Regions from separate parts of the Rhizobium sp. P43 genome, predicted to be linked through region 4. Evidence: predicted binding sites of a transcription regulator. Region 4 holds the regulator's gene; each other region holds the start of a gene.
The links. Region 4 encodes LexA, which represses DNA repair genes until DNA is damaged. Its sites were predicted from a motif close to TGTTCNNNNTGTGTTCNG; they were not measured.

Region 1 (4,589 bases), 1.7 Mb from region 4:
CCCGGGCGGTTCGACTTCTCGCTCGGTACCCTGCTCGCCATGGGCCTTTACCTGTTCGTCGTCACCACCGACCTGACCCTGATCTACATGATGAAACAGGCCTATCGGCAGGAGATCAGCACCCGAGAGGAGGTTCAGCGGCTTGCCGAGCAGCAGGAGGTCATGGCCCAGGAGCTCGACCATCGCCTCAAGAACATCTTCGCCACTATCAATGCGATCATCAGCCTCTCCCTCAAGAACGCGTCCAGCGCCGATGAACTGGCCGCGCGCCTGCGTGACCGCCTGACCGCGCTTGGCCGCTCCAACCTGCTCTTGCGCGGCCTGCGCGAAGGCGAGGACGCCTCGCTGCAGAGCGTCGTCTTCCAGGCGCTCGAACCCTTCGCGATTGTCGGGACCCCCCGCTTTACGGCCAGCGGCCCGCGTGTCCCCATCGGCGGCCAGACGGTCGTCGTTCTGAGCCTCATCCTGCATGAACTCGGCACCAATGCCGCGAAATACGGCGCCCTCAGCGTCGGCCATGGCCAGGTCTCTCTCGACTGGCACATCGAGACCGGGGTGGAAGGCACCGAACAGCTCGTCATGCGATGGCGAGAAGCCGGTGGCCCGCCGCCCGTTGCCCCACTGCCAGGCTCCGGCGGGTTTGGCTCAACCCTGATGAAGCGCGTCATCGCCGGCGTGCGCGGCCAGACCGAGATTGCGTACCCAGAGACCGGAGCCGAGGTGCGCCTCACACTTCCAGTCGATATGCTTCGTCCGGTGGCCCCACCGGCTTGATCCTCCTTTATCATGATCGCCGTCGCCGCCCGCTCCGGTCGGTCAGGCCGCCGCCGCCAGCCTTTCAGACGCGATACGATAGGAAATTGCTTCCGCCAGATGGATGCGTCCCAGCGTCTCCGTTCCGTCGAGATCGGCAAGCGTGCGGGCAACCTTCAGGACCCGGTGATAGCCGCGTGCCGAAAACCGGAATTTTTCTGCCGCGTCGCGCAGCAGCTGCAGCCCGGAGGCATCCGGTTCGGCGAGCGTTTCGATCAATGCCGTCGAGCAGCGGGCATTGGTGCCGAAGGGTAGACCGAGCCGTTCGAAGCGATCGCGCTGGCGGGACCTGGCCGCAGCCACGCGTTTGGCAACCGCCGCACTGCTTTCGGCGGCCCGGGGCCGGATGAGATCGGTAGCCGAAACGGCGGGCACATCGATCCTGATATCGATGCGGTCCATCAGCGGCCCCGAGATGCGGCCCTGATATTCGCTCTGGCAACGGATGCCTCGGGCGCAGACATGACCCGGCTCTCCCGCCATGCCGCAGCGGCATGGGTTCATCGCAGCCACCAGCTGGAAATCGGAGGGATAGGAAACCCGGTGATTGGCGCGGGCAATGATGCATTCACCGGTTTCGAGTGGCTGGCGCAGGGCATCGAGCACGGGCGGGGCGAATTCCGGCAGTTCGTCGAGGAAGAGAATGCCGTGATGGGCAAGCGAGGCCTCGCCCGGTTTGGCCCTCAGACCACCTCCGACCAGGGCCGCCATGGTGGCCGAATGATGCGGTGTCCGGAAAGGGCGACGGTCGGAAAGCTTGCCGCCCGAAAGCTGGCCGGCGATCGAATGGATCATCGAGACTTCGAGCAGTTCGGGCGCCGAAAGCGGCGGCAGGATCGAGGGCAGGCGCGCCGCCAGCATCGACTTGCCCGAACCAGGTGGACCGACGAACAACAGATTGTGCCCCCCAGCGGCTGCGACCTCCAGAGCCCGCTTGGCGCTTTCCTGGCCCTTGATGTCGGCAAGATCCGGCAGGTTTGCGGCAAGCGCCCGGATCGATGGTTCCGGTCGGGACAGGACCTGGGTGCCGCGGAAATGGTTGGCAAGCGCGATCAGACTGCGGGGCGCGAGAATGTCGATCTCGCTGCCTGCCCAGGCGGCTTCGGCGCCACTGTCTGCCGGGCAGATCAGCCCCTTGTCCATGGCATTGGCGCTGATTGCGGCCGGAAGTGCCCCCGCAATCGGGGCGATCGTGCCGTCCAGATTGAGCTCTCCGATCACGAGAAAGCCGGAGAGCGCATCACCCGGAATGGCGCCGAGGGCCGCCATCAATCCGAGCGCGATGGGCAGGTCGAAGTGAGAGCCCTCCTTCGGCAGATCTGCCGGTGCCAGATTGACCGTCACGCGCTTGGCCGGAAGCGCCAGACCCGAGGCATGCAGGGCCGCCTGCACGCGCTCGCGGCTTTCGGCCACTGCCTTGTCGGGCAGACCGACGATCTGCATGCCCGTCTTGCCGGGGGCGACCATGACCTGAACTTCGACGGGCACACCCTCGATGCCCTGGAATGCAACCGTACTGACACGCGCCACCATTGCCCGCCCTCGCCGATCGACCGATGGTCACCCCTGCAACTTCATATTGCGTGTGGTGACGGGAACAATCTCGCATAAGCGGCATTGAAACGCAAGAACAATTACGGAACATCTGCAGCTTGAAGTAGGGCTAAAGTTGTTACAGGTTGCAGCCGAGAAACGAAGCGCGAACTTTCAGCGTCAAAACAGACGCTTATGCCCGCTTGCGCTCGATGGCATCCCAGAGAAGTGCAGCGATATCCGCGCCACCGAACTTCTTCACCTCGCGGATGCCGGTGGGCGACGTCACGTTGATTTCGGTCATGTAGTCGCCGATCACGTCGATGCCGACAAGCAGGAAACCACGTTCGCGCAGCGCGGGTCCGATGCGGGCGCAGATTTCCCGCTCGCGTGAGGTCAGCTCGGTCGGCTCGGGCCGGCCGCCGGCATGCATGTTGGAGCGGGCATCATGTTCGGCCGGAACCCGGTTGATCGCACCAACCGGCTCGCCATCAACAAGGATGATGCGCTTGTCGCCCTTGCGCACGGCCGGCAGGTAACCTTGCGCGATAAAGGGCTCGCGGAACATCTGGCCGAACATCTCCATCAGCGAGGAGAAGTTGCGGTCGTCGCGGGTCGAATGGAAGACGCCGGCGCCGCCATTGCCATAGAGCGGCTTCAGAATGATGTCGCCCTGCTCCTGACGGAAACGGGCAATCTCGGCGGGATCCTTGGTGATCAGGGTCGGCGGCATCAGGTCGGCGAATTCTGTGACGAAGATCTTCTCCGGCGAATTGCGCACCCAGGCCGGATCGTTGACGACGAGAGTCTTCGGATGGATCCGCTCGAGCAGATGGGTCGAGGTGATATAGGCCATGTCAAAGGGCGGATCCTGCCGCAGCAGGATCACATCCATGATCGAGAGGTCGACGCGCTCGGCGGCGCCGAGCGTGTAATGGTCGCCCTTGATATCGCGGAGCTCCATCGGTTCCACGGTGGCAAAAATCTTGCCGTCACGCATGGAGAGCCGGTCTGGCGTGTAATGGAAGAGCTTGTAGCCGCGGCTCTGGGCCTCCAGGCTCATGGCAAAGGTGCTATCGCCCGCGATGTTGATCGTGGACACATGGTCCATCTGGACCGCGACGTTTCTGATTCTGGCCATGCGCTATCCCCGTACAATTGCTCCGCAGATTTAGGCGGCGCGCTTTGCGAAGGCAACGCCGCCCCTCGTGAATTTTGCTGAAGCGAGCATGAGGCCGGCTGCGAATGCTCTCAGGCGAAGGCGCGGTCGGCGCTGTCTTCGGTAGCCCGATCCTCGGATGAGGAGAGAACGGGATCCAGACGACGACCGTTTTCAGCGGAGAATACATGCAGCCTGGATGGGGCGATCTTCAGCGGCAGACGGTCGTTCAAGGCGACATGAGATGCGACAACCGCCGTCAAGACCTGGTCGGCGACAAGGCCGTGGACGAGGCGCTGCGCGCCGAGTTCCTCGACATAATCGATGGCCATCGAGAACTGGGCATCCTCGTCACTTGTCAGAACCAGATCCTCCGCGCGCATGCCGAGACGGACCGGACCGTCTGTCCAGCCAGCGCTACTCAAGAGACACGCATCCGCAAAGAGCAGGCGCCCGCCTTCGATGCGCGCATCGACCAGGTTCATCGCCGGCGAGCCGATGAAGCTCGCAACAAAGGTGGAAGCCGGGCGGTTATAAACCTCAAGCGGCGTGCCGATCTGCTCGATCCGGCCGCCGTTCAAGACGACAAGACGGTCGGCCAGCGTCATCGCCTCCAGCTGGTCATGGGTGACGTAGATCGCCGTGGTCTTCAGCCGCTTCTGCAGCTTGCGGATTTCGCCGCGCATGGTCACGCGCAGCTTGGCATCGAGATTGGAGAGCGGCTCATCGAAGAGGAAGACGGCCGGCTTGCGCACAATGGCGCGGCCCATGGCAACGCGCTGGCGCTGGCCGCCGGAAAGGGCGCGTGGCTTGCGGTCGAGATATTTCTCGATCTCCAGCATCTTGGCGGCTTCCGCCACGCGGGCGGCGATTTCCGCCTTCGGCGTGCCACGGTTCTTCAACCCGTAAGCCAGATTGTCGTAGACGGTCATGTGCGGATAAAGCGCATAGTTCTGGAAGACCATGGCGATGTCACGATCGGCAGGCTCGACCTGGTTGACCACCCGGTCGCCGATCGAGATCGTGCCTTGCGAGATTTCCTCAAGCCCTGCCACCATGCGCAGAAGCGTGGACTTGCCACAGC
Region 2 (4,589 bases), 2.0 Mb from region 4:
AACGAGGAGAAGGCGAAAGCCTTCGAAGCCGAGACCGGCATTCCGGTTTTCAAGTGGGATGTGTCCAACTACCAGGCCTGCGTCGACGGCATTGCTGCTGTCGAAGCGGCGCTCGGCCCGGTCGAAGTGCTGGTCAACAATGCCGGGATCACGCGGGACGCGATGTTCCACAAGATGACGCCGGACCAGTGGAACGAGGTGATCAACACCAACCTCACCGGTCTGTTCAACATGACGCATCCGGTCTGGACCGGCATGCGTGACCGCAGCTTTGGCCGCGTCATCAACATCTCCTCGATCAACGGCCAGAAGGGCCAGATGGGCCAGGCGAACTATTCGGCGGCAAAGGCCGGCGATCTCGGCTTCACCAAGGCTCTGGCCCAGGAGGGCGCTGCCAAGGGCATCACCGTGAACGCCATCTGCCCTGGCTACATCGGCACGGAAATGGTGCGCGCCATTCCGGAAAAGGTGCTGAACGAGCGCATCATCCCGCAGATTCCGGTCGGGCGCCTCGGCGAACCGGAAGAGATCGCGCGCTGCGTCGTCTTCCTCGCCTCCGATGATGCCGGGTTCATCACGGGCTCGACGATCTCCGCCAATGGCGGCCAGTTCTTCGTCTGAGGCGATAAGTGATTCTGACTTTGGGGCCGGCCTTGCGCCGGCCTTTTTCGTTCTTGGGGCTGTGATTGTGTCCGTTGGAGACAGGATTGCGATCGAGCAAAGACATCTTCTGCTTGTTAACGTTTGGCGGTGCATCAAGCCGGCCAACTCTTAATATCCACCGCGCCCTATGGTTAACCATCTGTTATTCCACAATATATAGCGGCGAACAAACCGGGAAGATGCTTCAGTCTGCGATTCGTCGCCGATTCGTTCCGGCTTTGATCGAGAGGTTAATGCCGGCAACGAAAAAGCCGCCGAACCTTTCGATCCGACGGCTTTTGGGAGGGTGGAGAACTTAGCGGCAGCGTGCTTCGTAGGTGCGGCCGTAGCGGTCGCGATAGACACAATAGCCGGCGCGTTCCTGCGAGTTGCCGATCAGAGCGCCTGCGACGCCACCGACGGCGGCACCCACTGCCGCGCCGCGAACATTGCCGGTGGCCACGCCGCCGATGATGGCGCCGGAGGCAGCACCAATGCCGGCGCCGCGTTCGGTGGCCGTGCAGCTGGCGAGAGGTGCGATCAATGCGATTGCCAGAAGGGTCTTTTTCATCGTCCTATACCTTTCACGTCGAGTTAGATTCGACCCATCAGCATCAGGATGATGATGATGAGCAGCACGAGCCCCAGGCCCCCTGACGGGCCATAACCCCAGCCGCGGCTATAGCCCCAGCTCGGCAGCGCACCGATCAGCAGTAGAATTAGAATGACGATGAGGATGGTACTCATTTGGACCCTCTCCTGAGCCTGGATGAACTACGGTTTGGTGTGCCGTTGGAACGCGACCGACGGCACTTTGTTCCGTTCGTTGAAGGCTGGTGGCCATCAGTTGGAACAGTTGGACGGCGGCGTTGCCGGTCAGCGCATTGGCCGGATGTCCTGTCTTCTCCCGCCGTATGGCCATCCCATCGACGAAGGCATTGATGATCCCGGTCGTGAGTGTCTGATGCTCGACCATCGGCAAGTGACCACAATTGCGCAGGAGCACAGTCTGCGCCTTCGGCAGCAGTTTCGACACCCGCAACTGATGCGCCGACGGCACGATCGCATCCTCTGCGCCCACGATGTTGAGCACGGGAATTCGGATGTGTGGGAGATCGTTCAGAAGGCTGGTGGCCGACATGAACCGGATGCAGGCGGCGATGTCTTCGGGGCGCGCCTGTTGCAGTTGCATGCGCACATCCTCCATGGCCGCCACGGCGCGATCATTCTGCCAGGGGCAGCCTTTGTCGAAAACGCATTCGATCGAGCCCCAGCGGAACTGCTCGCTGGTCGAGATCCAACGCTGAAAGAATTGGCGAAAGAGAAAGGGGCCGACACGTGGCACCCGCAACAATTTGGCGGGCAAACGTTCCTGACCCTCGAAGCGACCACAGGCGAAGGCACCAATCAGAACGATCGACTTCACGAGTTCCGGATAATGGCGGGCTATCAGGAGAGATACGAAGCCTCCTGTCGAGTGACCGATCAAGGTAACGGGTTTGCCGCGGAAATCGCGCCGGATCGCCTGCGAATAAGCATCGGCGACCGACTCGGGCGTTATCGGCTGGCCGGGCGCGGCAAGCTTCCAAGGATGGTGTCCCGGCAAAGCATATGCTGCACTTCGCGAGCTACGGACAGTGTCCGGTGCATAGGTGCGCCAGAAAGACGGCGCCATAACCATGCCATGGATCAGGGCATATCCGTGATCCAGTGTGCCGTTTCCGATCCATTCTGCAGGCGGTGGGGATAGTGTCATCGGGCTTCACCTCGCCGGCGCAACGAGCATTCGTTCCCGATTGTTCCATCGTCCCGTCAACCGGAACCTGCGTCACGCCCCAGAAGGCGATTCAGCATCTGGTGCGCAAAACGCAGCCGATCTCCCAGATATAGCCGTGAACAAAGCCTGAATCTGTCGGAGTCATCGATTCGTCGCTGATTCGTTCGCAAACTGTTCCTGATTCAGAAAGCTGATTCTGATCAAGGGTTTGCGAGGAATTCTGGGGTGATTGCGACAAGCGCCTTGCCTTTGCCCCTGTTCGTCGCCATGTGTTGCCCAAGGGTGCCGGAGTGCGCAATGAGCCGCGGTCCCGACAAGCGGAGCGGTCTTTGAATACCCAACCCATGATCCTGAGTGGCCGCGGCGTCAATGCTGTGCTGGGGCCAACGAACACCGGCAAGACCCATTTCGCCATCGAACGCATGGTCGCGCATGGGTCGGGCATGATCGGGTTGCCGTTGAGACTGCTTGCCCGCGAGGTCTATACCCGCGTGGTGGAGCGGGTCGGCGTGAAAAATGTCGCTCTCGTCACCGGTGAAGAGAAGATCAGCCCTCCGAACGCCCGCTTCTCAGTCTGTACCGTCGAAGCCATGCCGCGGGAGACCAAGGTCGCCTTCGTCGCCATCGACGAGATCCAGCTTGCCGGCGATCTCGAGCGCGGACACATCTTCACAGACCGCCTGCTGCACTTGAGAGGCCGCGAGGAAACGCTGCTTCTCGGGTCCTCGACCATGAAGTCGATCCTCATCCAGCTTCTGCCGGGTATCACGATCGTCGAGCGGCCGCGCCTGTCGCAGCTCTTCTATGCCGGTCAGAAAAAGATTACCCGTCTGCCGCAACGCACCGCGATCGTCGCCTTCTCGGCCGACGAGGTTTATGCGATCGCCGAGCTCATCCGCCGCCAACGGGGTGGTGCGGCCGTCGTGCTGGGCGCGCTGAGCCCGCGCACCCGGAATGCACAGGTCGGGCTCTATCAGGAAGGCGATGTCGAATATCTGGTGGCGACGGACGCCATTGGTATGGGCCTCAACCTCGATGTCGACCATGTTGCCTTCGCCCAGGACCGCAAGTTCGACGGCTATCAGTTCCGAAATCTCAATCCCGGTGAACTCGGCCAGATCGCAGGCCGTGCGGGGCGGCACATCAAGGACGGTACATTCGGGGTCACGGGTCGGGTCGATCCCTTCGATGATGAATTGGTGGAGCGGCTGGAGACGCATCAGTTCGATCCGGTGAAGGTTCTGCAATGGCGGACGGAAAAATTCGACTTCTCGTCGATTTCAGCGCTGCAGCGCAGCCTTGACGCGGTGCCCCGCGTTGAAGGTCTGACACGGGCCTTGCCGGCCACCGATCAGCAGGCGCTGGAGTTTCTCTCGCGCTATCCGGAGATTTCCGACATCACCGATCGACCTGAGCGGGTTGAAAAACTCTGGGAAGCCTGCGCGCTGCCCGACTATCGGCGCATTACGCCTGCACAGCATGCAGACCTGATTCAGAGTCTCTATTTCGATCTGGTCAGGCGGGGTACCGTCAACGAGGACTTTCTCGCGGAGCAGGTGCGCCGGGCAGACCGAACCGACGGCGAGATTGACACGCTGTCGGCGCGGATCGCCCAGATCAGAACGTGGACCTATGTGTCGAACCGGCCGGGCTGGCTTGCCGATCCGACACACTGGCAAGAAAAGACGCGGGAAATCGAAGACCGATTGTCCGATGCGTTACATGAACGGTTGACGAAACGCTTTGTTGATCGCAGGACATCTGTGCTCATGAAGCGCTTGAGAGAGAATGCGATGTTGGAAGCTGAAATCAGTGTGAACGGCGATGTCTTCGTGGAAGGCCATGCCATGGGGCAACTCTCCGGGTTCCGGTTCACGCCGATCTCCGGCATGGAGGGCCCTGACGCCAAGGCCGTTCAGGCAGCCGCCTACAAGGCTCTGGCGCTTGAATTCGAGGCAAGGGCTGCGCGCCTGCATGCGTCCGGCAACAATGATCTCGCGATCGGTTCCGATGGTCTCGTCCGTTGGCTCGGCGATCCCGTCGCGCGTCTGACGGGGACGGATCATATCCTGCATCCGCGCGTCATCCTGCTCGCCGACGAGCAGCTGACCGGCATCGCACGTGACCACGTCGCCGCCCGGATCGAGCGCTTCGTCAATCATCACATTTC
Region 3 (4,589 bases), 430 kb from region 4:
GAGGAAGCGGCGCGCGCATTCGACGTGGCTGAGATAGCAGCCGACTTCGCCATATTTCATGCGGCGGCCATGGAGCAGCTTGTAGGAGAGTTCGGAAAACTCGGGGATCGGGAAGCGGAGATTGCGACCGATGACAGCCGGTACGCGTTCCGCATGAATGCCCGCGGCTGCGGTCTCGCGGTTCATCACCTCCATACGATCCTCTGCCCCATCCATGTTGATAAGATAGATGGCGAGGTTCAGGCGGCTTTCCGGAAGGACTTGCAATGCGGTCTCCAATCAGACGGGCGAACGGCCTGCCTTCTGCGCAATCGGGGTCGAGGCGTCAATAGTCGCCGCGACCGCTCACGCTTTTTCGACGAAGCCGTCGAGCACGCGTTTCTGGCCGGCGCGGTCGAAATCGATGGTCAGCTTGTTGCCTTCGATTGCTGACACGTTGCCGTTACCGAACTTGATGTGGAAGACGCGGTCGCCCACCGAAAAACGCGAGGGTTCTGACGTCGTCGACTTGGCGACGAGCTCGCCTTCGATCGTCTTTGCGCGTGGTCCGCTTTCGCCATAACCGATCCGCTCCACCGCATGGCCGGAGCGCGCGCCCCAGTTTTCACGGGTCGCGTCGGTCTTGTTGGCCTGGGCACGCTTCCAGCCGGGCGTCGAATAGCTGTTCTGAAAGGGTTCCTGCTTGTCGAAGCGCGACTGGCCGTAGGGGTTGCGGCCGTAACCGCCATAGGAGGTCTCCGCTTCGGCGACCTCGACATGCGCCGGCGGCAGCTCGTCCAGGAAGCGCGAGGGCATGGTCGACTGCCAGAGGCCATGGATTCGGCGGTTGGAGACGAACCAGATGTGGCAGCGGCGCTTGGCGCGGGTGATGCCGACATAGGCGAGGCGGCGTTCTTCTTCGAGGCCGGCGCGACCACCTTCGTCGAGGGCGCGCTGGTGCGGGAAGAGACCTTCCTCCCAGCCGGGCAGGAAGACGGTTTCGAATTCCAGGCCCTTGGCCGAGTGCAGCGTCATGATCGAGACGGCGTCGAGGTTCTCGTTGGTCTCGGCGTCCATGACGAGCGAGACGTGTTCGAGGAAGCCGCGCATGCTCTCGAAGGCTTCCATCGAGCGGATGAGTTCCTTCAGGTTTTCCAGACGTCCCGGCGCTTCCGCCGATTTGTCGTTCTGCCACATGGCCGTGTAGCCGCTCTCGTCGAGGATCTGCTCGGCGAGTTCGGTATGCGGCGTGTTTTCGAGCAGGGTCTGCCAACGGCGGAAGTCGGTGACGACATCGAAGAGCGCCTTGCGGGCCTTCGGCTTCAACTCGTCGGTCTCGATGATGTCGGCGGCTGCCGCGAGCATTGGGATGTCGCGGGCGCGGGCGTAGTCGTGCAGATTGCGGATCGTGGTGTCGCCGAGGCCGCGCTTCGGCGTGTTGACGATGCGCTCGAAGGCGAGGTCGTCGGCCGGCTGGCAGACGAGGCGGAAGTAGGCCATCGCATCGCGGATTTCGAGGCGCTCGTAGAAGCGTGGGCCACCGATGACGCGGTAATTGAGGCCGAGCGTGACAAAGCGGTCTTCGAATTCGCGCATCTGAAAGGAGGCGCGGACCAGGATCGCCATGTTGTTCAGCGGATGCTGCTGGCGCTGCAGCTGTTCGATCTCCTCCCCGACAGCCCGGGCTTCCTCTTCCGAATCCCAGGCCGCATGCACGACGACCTTGTCGTCGTTCGGATCGACGCGGTCGGTGAACAGCGTCTTGCCGAGGCGGCCCTCGTTATGGGCGATCAGAAAGCCGGCTGCACCGAGGATATGTTCGGTCGAGCGGTAGTTACGCTCGAGCTTGATGACCTTGGCGCCAGGGAAATCCTTCTCGAAGCGTAGGATATTGTCGACTTCGGCGCCGCGCCAGCCATAGATCGACTGGTCGTCATCGCCAACGCAGCAGACATTCTGCGGCACGCCCGGCGGGCGCTGGGCGAGCAGCCTTAGCCACATGTACTGTGCGGTGTTGGTGTCCTGATACTCGTCCACCAGAACGTATTTGAAGCGCTGGTGGTACTCCTTCAGCACGTCGGGATTGGCCTTGAACATCCGGATCGGATGCAGCAGCAGATCGCCGAAGTCGCAGGCGTTCAAGGTCTTCAGGCGGTTCTGGTAGGCGACGTAGAGTTCGCGGCCCTTGCCATTGGCAAACGCCCGGGCGTCGCCTTCCGGAATCTGGGCTGGATCGAGCCCCTTGTTCTTCCAGCCGTCGATCATCTGGGCGAACTGCTTTGCGGGCCAGCGCTTGTCGTCGAGACCTTCGGCCTGGATGATCTGCTTGATCAGCCGCACGACGTCGTCGGTATCGAGAATGGTGAAATCGGAGGACAGGCCGACGAGTTCGGCGTGTCGGCGCAAGAGCTTCACGCCGATCGAGTGGAAGGTGCCGAGCCAGGGCATGCCTTCGACGGCACCGCCAACGAGATGGCCGATGCGCTCCTTCATCTCGCGCGCGGCCTTGTTGGTGAAGGTCACCGCAAGGATCTGGCTCGGAAAGGCCTTTCCTGTTGCGAGGATGTGGGCAATGCGGGTCGTCAGTACGCGGGTCTTGCCGGTGCCGGCGCCGGCGAGCACCAGAACGGGGCCATCGACGGTCTCGACGGCTTCGCGCTGCTCCGGGTTCAGCCCCGAGAGATAATCGGGCGCACGGGCCTGATCACGGGCGGCCATGGCGCGCGCGGCGATGCCGAGACCGCCAGGGGCAGGCATACCGGGTGCGGGCGCGGTGGACGCGGCCGGCTTGCGCGGCGCGGGCTCTTCATCGAAGAAGGGAATATCGTCGAAACCGTTACTCATGCGGCCCAATGTAGTGATTCGGGTTCGAAAGGCCAGTGACGCCGTTCTGGTTTTATTCCTCGCAGACCGTTGCGCACGGATTTTGCGAGGCTTTGTGAGCGTCGCGTGGTAAGATCGAAGAACCAGCGCGTTTCGGGCTTCTGCAGGCACCTGTTCACGGGGGCGTGAAAAGATGCGAGATTACAAATCAGTAAGCTTGCCATCGAGCCATTGCCACCTTGAGTTTGCGCCCGATACTAAACGGCATCTTTTCGTCCGATATTTTGGAGCCCTGCATGCCGCTTTGGAAGCAACTCGCCATTTCTATTGCCATCCTCTTTCTCGGTCTCTGTTCGCTCGTCTATTTTTCGCCGGGCGCCGGCCAGACGCTCGTGTCGATGGGTGTGCCGCAATCGATGATCTCGCTCGTCAGCCGCGCTCCCGAGGCCGATGGTGCGGGTCCGGGCGGCCAGCAGGCGCAAGCCGGCGGTCAGGCGGCTGGTCAGCGCCAAGGGCAGGGTCAGGGGCAAGGACAGGGGCAGGGCAACCGGCGCGGCGGCAATCAGGCCATCCTCGTCGCCACACAGCCGGTCAGTATGGGCGTCATCAATGATCGCCTGAGTGCGATTGGGGACGGCGAGGCGATCGAGGCCGTTACCGTGATGCCGCAGGCGTCCGGGACTGTTGCGGAGATTCTCGTCACCTCCGGCCAGAAGGTGCAAAAGGGCGATGTGATCGCGCGGCTTGATCGCGAAGAGCAGGTGATCCTGCGTGACCAGGCGGCTGTCGCCTTGCGCAGCGCGACGGAGAAGGCCGAGTCCTATCGCAACCTGCAGAGCTTCTCACGGCTCGACGTGCTCGATGCCCAGATTGCCCAGGAACAGGCGCAGCTGCAGCTGACGACCGCCGAACTGAACCTGAAGCGCCGCGATATCGTCGCGCCGATCAATGGTATCATCGGCATTGTCGGGGTCAGCGTCGGTGACAACGTTACCAATTCGACCGCGATCGTCTCGCTCGACAACCGGAGCCAGCTGCTCGTCGATTTCTGGGCTCCGGAGCGCTTCGCCGCTGCCGTGCGCCCGGGAATGCCCGTTGAGGCGAGCCTGGTTTCGCGACCGGGACAAATCTTCCAGGGCAGCGTCGAGGCCGTCGATAGCCGTGTTGATCAGGCTAGTCGTACGATCCGCATCCGTGCGAAGATTGACAACCCCGATGATGTGCTGCGTGCCGGCATGTCCTTCAATGTCGTAATGCGTTTCCCCGGCGACAGCTATGCTGCCGTCAATCCACTGGCGGTGCAGTGGGACGGTGAAGGCTCCTTCGTCTGGCAGATCGTCGATAACAAATCCGTGAAGACGCGTGTCACCATCGTGCAGCGCAATTCAGATCAGATCCTGGTCGAAGCGCCCTTGAAGGAGGGCGATGTTGTCGCCGTTGAAGGTCTGCAGCGTGTTCGCGAGGGCGGGGCGGTCGAAGTGGCCGGTGGTGCTGAATCCCAGGAGGTTGCCACACGATGAGCGCGTCTGAGATCGGTTCCGAACAGTCCGGGCGCAGCTTTACCGCGCTCTTTGTCCGCCGCCCGGTTCTCGCGGCGGTGCTCAATACACTGCTTGTGGTCGCAGGTCTTGCAGCCCTTGCCGGTGTCGAGATCCGCGAATTGCCGGATGTCGATCAGCCGGTCATCACGGTGAGCACCGATTATGATGGTGCGTCCGCAGAGACCATGGACCAGGAGGTCACACGCGTCATTGAAGGGGCGGTCGCTCGTGTCAGCGGGCTCAAAT
Region 4 (4,589 bases):
CTTCACCGACCACGACTTCCGAATTGGGAGAAACGCTCATTTCAACTCCTCGAAGGCGAAGGTCACGCCTTGCCCCTTTTCCGGCGCGACGACGAGGCGCGCGCCCGTTTTGTGATAGGTGACGCCTTTAGCAGCGAGGCAGGCTTCTGTCACGCCGAGATCCGTTACGGAGAATATGATCGCCGCTCCGCGCAGGCCGCGCTCCGGAATGTGAACCTCGTGCCCAAAATGCATCATGAACCCTTGAGGCGTCAGAATATCGACCACTGCGTTGGCGCTTTTGATCGACAGCCCGAAAGAGTGAGCAGTCACATCGCGCTGCAGCAGCAATTCCAGAAAGTATTGAAAGTCACTCGGGTTTTCCTCGACCAGCACGATACGCGAAAGACCTGCCGCACCGTTCGCGTGAACCAGCAGAGGACCACGATATGCGGGGATCGGATTTACGCGTTCGCAGGCAAAGCCGAAGAAGTCTGGAGCGCGAAGGTCGGCTGCGAAGGCAAGCCTGAAGGCTCCCTCTGCCATCCGACCATCCGGGAAACGGAACTGGCGGGAAAATTCGAGCAAGGAACCCGCACTCATACCCTCATCGCGATACCGCGCATCGTCCGCCATGGCATCGACGGTCTTGACCACGAGGGCTGACATGCCTTCGCCGTGGCGAAAGCGGAAAGCCTGATCGCGGGCGACAAAGACATTGCCGCTGCGCACCGCGTCGAGACAGTCCTCCCGGCTGCCCACGGCCAGCGGTTCAAGATAGGTGTCGTCGCCGAAGAAGACGCAGGCGTTTTCCGTGCCGAAGGGGTGGCGCGCATCCGACGCAATCGTAAAGCCGAGGTTCGCGAGCCTTAATCGAGCGGTGTCGAGATCAATGACAGGCAGAACAAGGTGATCAATTGCGCGGGGCGCACCAGACGTCTGGGACATGGACAATCTCGTCTTCTGCTCGCTGAGGACGCCTTGCATCTAGGAAAGGCGGTTCTGATTTTGAAGGTTCTCGATCAACGCACGCAGAGCACTCAGCTCCTGGCGGGCCTCACGCAGTTCTGTCAGGACCTGCTCGTCAATCTTGTGATGAAGCGCCAGGACCTCGATCTCCGCCTTCAAATTGATCTCGTAATCCTTGGCCGCCATGAACCGATCCCGCTCCGCCTGGCGGTTCTGGCTCATCATGATGATGGGCGCCTGGATCGCCGCAAGCATAGAAAGCAGCAGGTTGAGAAATATAAAAGGATAGGGATCGAGGGCCCCGCTGGCCAGAATCACGGTGTTGAGAATCACCCAGCAGACGAGAAACAGCATAAAGCTGATGATGAAGCCCCAGGACCCGCCGACCCTTGCAATTGCGTCGGCAAGTCTTTCCCCGAAGCTCGCATTGGCGAGAAAATCCTCACCGGCGTTGGTGGAGACCGTCCGACGCTCGCGCGCTCGCTTCAGCACGTTTTTCTCGGCCGAGGAAAGATCAGATGACGACTTCCCCAGAACGAGCTTCTCGATATCCTTGAGCATTAACAACATCCTGAAAGATGGTTCCCCGGTGCCTCCCGGGGCTTATCGACCACGGCTCTGAGGCGCTTCGAACCAACGGTTTGAATAGCCTTTCCGTGGGCTATCGCATTTTCTCACCCGTTCTTCACGAAAATTTATCCACTTGCGGAACACAACTGGAACATATAGTGTCTGTTCTGGCTTTGTTTCATCTTAGGGGCACCACATATGCTGACGCGCAAGCAACAGGAACTGCTTCTCTTCATCCACGAACGGATGAAGGAATCGGGTGTCCCGCCGTCCTTCGACGAGATGAAGGACGCGCTGGACCTCGCATCGAAATCCGGCATCCACCGGTTGATCACGGCGCTTGAAGAACGGGGCTTCATCCGGCGCTTGCCGAACCGTGCGCGGGCACTGGAGGTCATCAAGCTTCCGGAAGCCTATTCGCCGAGCATTCAACCGCGTCGCGGCTTTGCGCCGAGTGTGATCGAGGGCAGTCTCGGCAAGGCGCCGCCGCCGCCTGCTGCGCCCGTCAAGTCCACAGAGCAAGACAATGGCGCCTCCGTCTCGGTGCCCGTCATGGGCCGGATTGCAGCGGGCGTGCCGATTTCGGCGATCCAGAACAACACGCATGACATCACCGTCCCGGCTGAGATGATTGGCTCCGGCGTGCATTACGCGCTTGAGGTGAAGGGGGATTCGATGATTGAAGCCGGCATTCTCGACGGCGACACCGTGATCATCCGTAATGCGTCGAATGCCAATCCGGGCGACATCATCGTCGCGCTGGTCGATGATGAAGAGGCAACGCTCAAGCGCTTTCGTCGCCGCGGTGCGTCGATTGCCCTCGAAGCCGCCAACCCGGCCTACGAGACCCGAATATTCCCGCCGGATCGCGTCAAGATACAGGGCAAGCTGGTCGGTCTCATTCGACGCTATCATTGAGCTGCATATCGGTGTGCCTCGGGCGCGCCGTTGCTGAATTCATGTGCGGTCGCCATTGAGCCTGTGCGCCAGTCGTAAAGACGGTGCGCAGTCCAGGGACGTGGTGGCCCGTGATAGGCGGGGATGATGTTGATGGCGTTTCGATCGCCATCAAGTCCTGAGATCTCCAGGGATCCCGTGGCCCGAAGGCTGGTTTCTGAGATCAGCAACGCGCCCGAGCGGCAGCCTTGCATGCGGATGCGTGCCGAAAGCACCAGAATGTCCGCGCGGTCACAGGCCGTTCCGGCGAGATCGGGACGCTCCAGCGTCAGAAGCGTGGTGCCATTTCTCAGTTTGATGGTGCAAGCTTGCTTGATGCAAGTGAAATGGCTCGTTACGGCGGAAGCACGAAGAACATCCAGAATCTCCTGCGCGTCTCGCCGCTGATCCGCAGAGAGACTTTGCTGCGATCCTCTGTCGGGTGCCGGCGGCAGCGGGCCGATGGACAGCATGGTCGGGGGGATCGCCTCTCCAATGCCAAGCACAGGCCGCCACTGATCGAAAACGAAGGCGGGCGGGCCGGCTCTGTTGACGGCCACCTTAGTCGTCTCGCCCTCGCCCAGTCTGAGCGCAACGAGGCGGGCGTCCTCGCTGATCAACAGTTCCCCGATGGGTTGCTTCGGACCAAACCAGGTGACGGCGATCGTGCAGGCGATCAAGGCCGTCCCGATATGCCTGATCGGCGTCTTCAATAGGGTCAGCAAGAGCATGCCGGCAATCGTACCGAGCATGAAGATGTCTGGCAGTCGGGGAAACACATAGCCGCCGCCCCAACTTGAAACCTCGTAGGCAACGGCGAGCACCAATTCCAGCCCCTGCCCCATGATCCAAAAGAATGGCGCATCCAGCCCGAAGGGCATCAGCAGCATGGCAATGAAACCCGAGGGCATCACGACGAGCGAGATCAGCGGCATGGCTGCCAGATTGGCTTCCAAGCCGTGGGTAGAGAGGCGGTGGAAATGGCTAATGGCAAAGACGGCCGTTGCGACCCCGCCAATCAGGGACGTCGCGAGTGTGCCCCCGACGAATTTGACGCTGCCCGAGGCGATCCGCAGCGACAGCGACTTGGCCTGGGGGAGAATCGCTCGCGGTCGCGCGCGCCACCCGGCGTAACCGGCAATCAGGGCGGCGGTTGCGGCGAACGACATCTGGAAGCTTGGTCCCATAACCGCAGAAGGCTGCACCGCGAGGATAGCCGTCGCTGCCAGCGCGAGATTGTGAAGGCTGACGGCGGGGCGATCGAAGAGCACGGCGCCCAACATGATAGCCGTCATCAGATAGGCTCGCAGTGCCGAGACCTGGTAACCGGATATCAGCACGTAGCCGGTGGTCGCTAGAAGCGCGCCGGCAGCAGCGATTTTCTTGATTGGATAGCGATGCGCAAAGGCTGGAAAAAGGCTGAGCAAACCTCGCAAGCCGACGAAGAAGATGCCAGCGGCGAGTGCCATGTTGAGGCCTGAGATCGCCGTTATATGGGCAAGACCCGACAGCCGCAGCGCTTCGGTCGCTTCGTCCGACATTGATCGCCGTTCGCCGGTGATGATGGACGCGGCAAAGGCTCCTGGATCACCTGGCAAGACCGTCCGGATGCGATGGGAAATGCGATCACGCAGCGAAAACAAGGCGGCATCGAAGCGGGTCAACAGATCCTGCCCCCCCGGGTCTGCCGTGTCCCGCGCCTCTGGTGGGCCGAGGAAGAAGCCGACAGCACCAATCCCGGCGAAGTAGCTCTGAAACGCAAAATCATTCAAACCGGGCAAGGCGGGCCCCGACGGCGGCGATAGTCGCGCGCGACCGGTCAGTTGCTCGCCGATGGCAGCCGGAACATGGTCGCTGCGTGCGAGCAGCGAGACACGTCCGGGCGGACGACGGATTGTCGGTTGCTCGGTGCCGGTGACCCGCAGCGTATAGCGCCATTCTCCCGACGCGCCCTGCTCACGTCGTTCGACTGTTCCTGTGACCGTCGTGACCAGTGGCTGATCCAGGATGACGGTGGACACCCGCCCTGTCTCCCAAACGGCCAATAGAATCCCACAAAGGATCAGGCTTGCGCTCCAAAGCACAATTGCAGTCGCCGTGCCTCGAGCCGAACGCGTGAGTAGGACGCCCAGACA

Region 1: a site for LexA is predicted at 2,440-2,457, ahead of AC1PUL_RS16310 (YifB family Mg chelatase-like AAA ATPase). Genes of this name have one in related genera too.
Region 2: a site for LexA is predicted at 2,581-2,598, ahead of AC1PUL_RS19655 (helicase-related protein). Genes of this name have one in related genera too.
Region 3: a site for LexA is predicted at 2,866-2,883, ahead of AC1PUL_RS05840 (ATP-dependent helicase). Genes of this name have one in related genera too.

What each region holds. Positions count from the first base shown of each region.
Region 1 is NZ_CM161539.1:3,263,350-3,267,938, forward strand. Features, by position in the region: gene AC1PUL_RS16305 (HWE histidine kinase domain-containing protein) at 1-774, shown strand, start outside; gene AC1PUL_RS16310 (YifB family Mg chelatase-like AAA ATPase) at 817-2,346, opposite strand; gene gshB (glutathione synthase) at 2,540-3,487, opposite strand; gene AC1PUL_RS16320 (sn-glycerol-3-phosphate import ATP-binding protein UgpC) at 3,598-4,589, opposite strand, start outside.
Region 2 is NZ_CM161539.1:3,962,706-3,967,294, forward strand. Features, by position in the region: gene phbB (beta-ketoacyl-ACP reductase) at 1-621, shown strand, start outside; gene AC1PUL_RS19640 (glycine zipper domain-containing protein) at 959-1,213, opposite strand; gene AC1PUL_RS19645 (DUF3309 family protein) at 1,237-1,389, opposite strand; gene AC1PUL_RS19650 (alpha/beta fold hydrolase) at 1,322-2,398, opposite strand; gene AC1PUL_RS19655 (helicase-related protein) at 2,764-4,589, shown strand, end outside.
Region 3 is NZ_CM161539.1:1,177,651-1,182,239, forward strand. Features, by position in the region: gene AC1PUL_RS05835 (glycosyltransferase family 25 protein) at 1-267, opposite strand, end outside; gene AC1PUL_RS05840 (ATP-dependent helicase) at 346-2,823, opposite strand; gene AC1PUL_RS05845 (efflux RND transporter periplasmic adaptor subunit) at 3,099-4,322, shown strand; gene AC1PUL_RS05850 (efflux RND transporter permease subunit) at 4,319-4,589, shown strand, end outside.
Region 4 is NZ_CM161539.1:1,612,312-1,616,900, forward strand. Features, by position in the region: gene kdsA (3-deoxy-8-phosphooctulonate synthase) at 1-40, opposite strand, end outside; gene AC1PUL_RS07995 (VOC family protein) at 37-927, opposite strand; gene AC1PUL_RS08000 (DUF1003 domain-containing protein) at 967-1,509, opposite strand; gene lexA (transcriptional repressor LexA) at 1,717-2,436, shown strand; gene AC1PUL_RS08010 (ComEC/Rec2 family competence protein) at 2,430-4,589, opposite strand, start outside.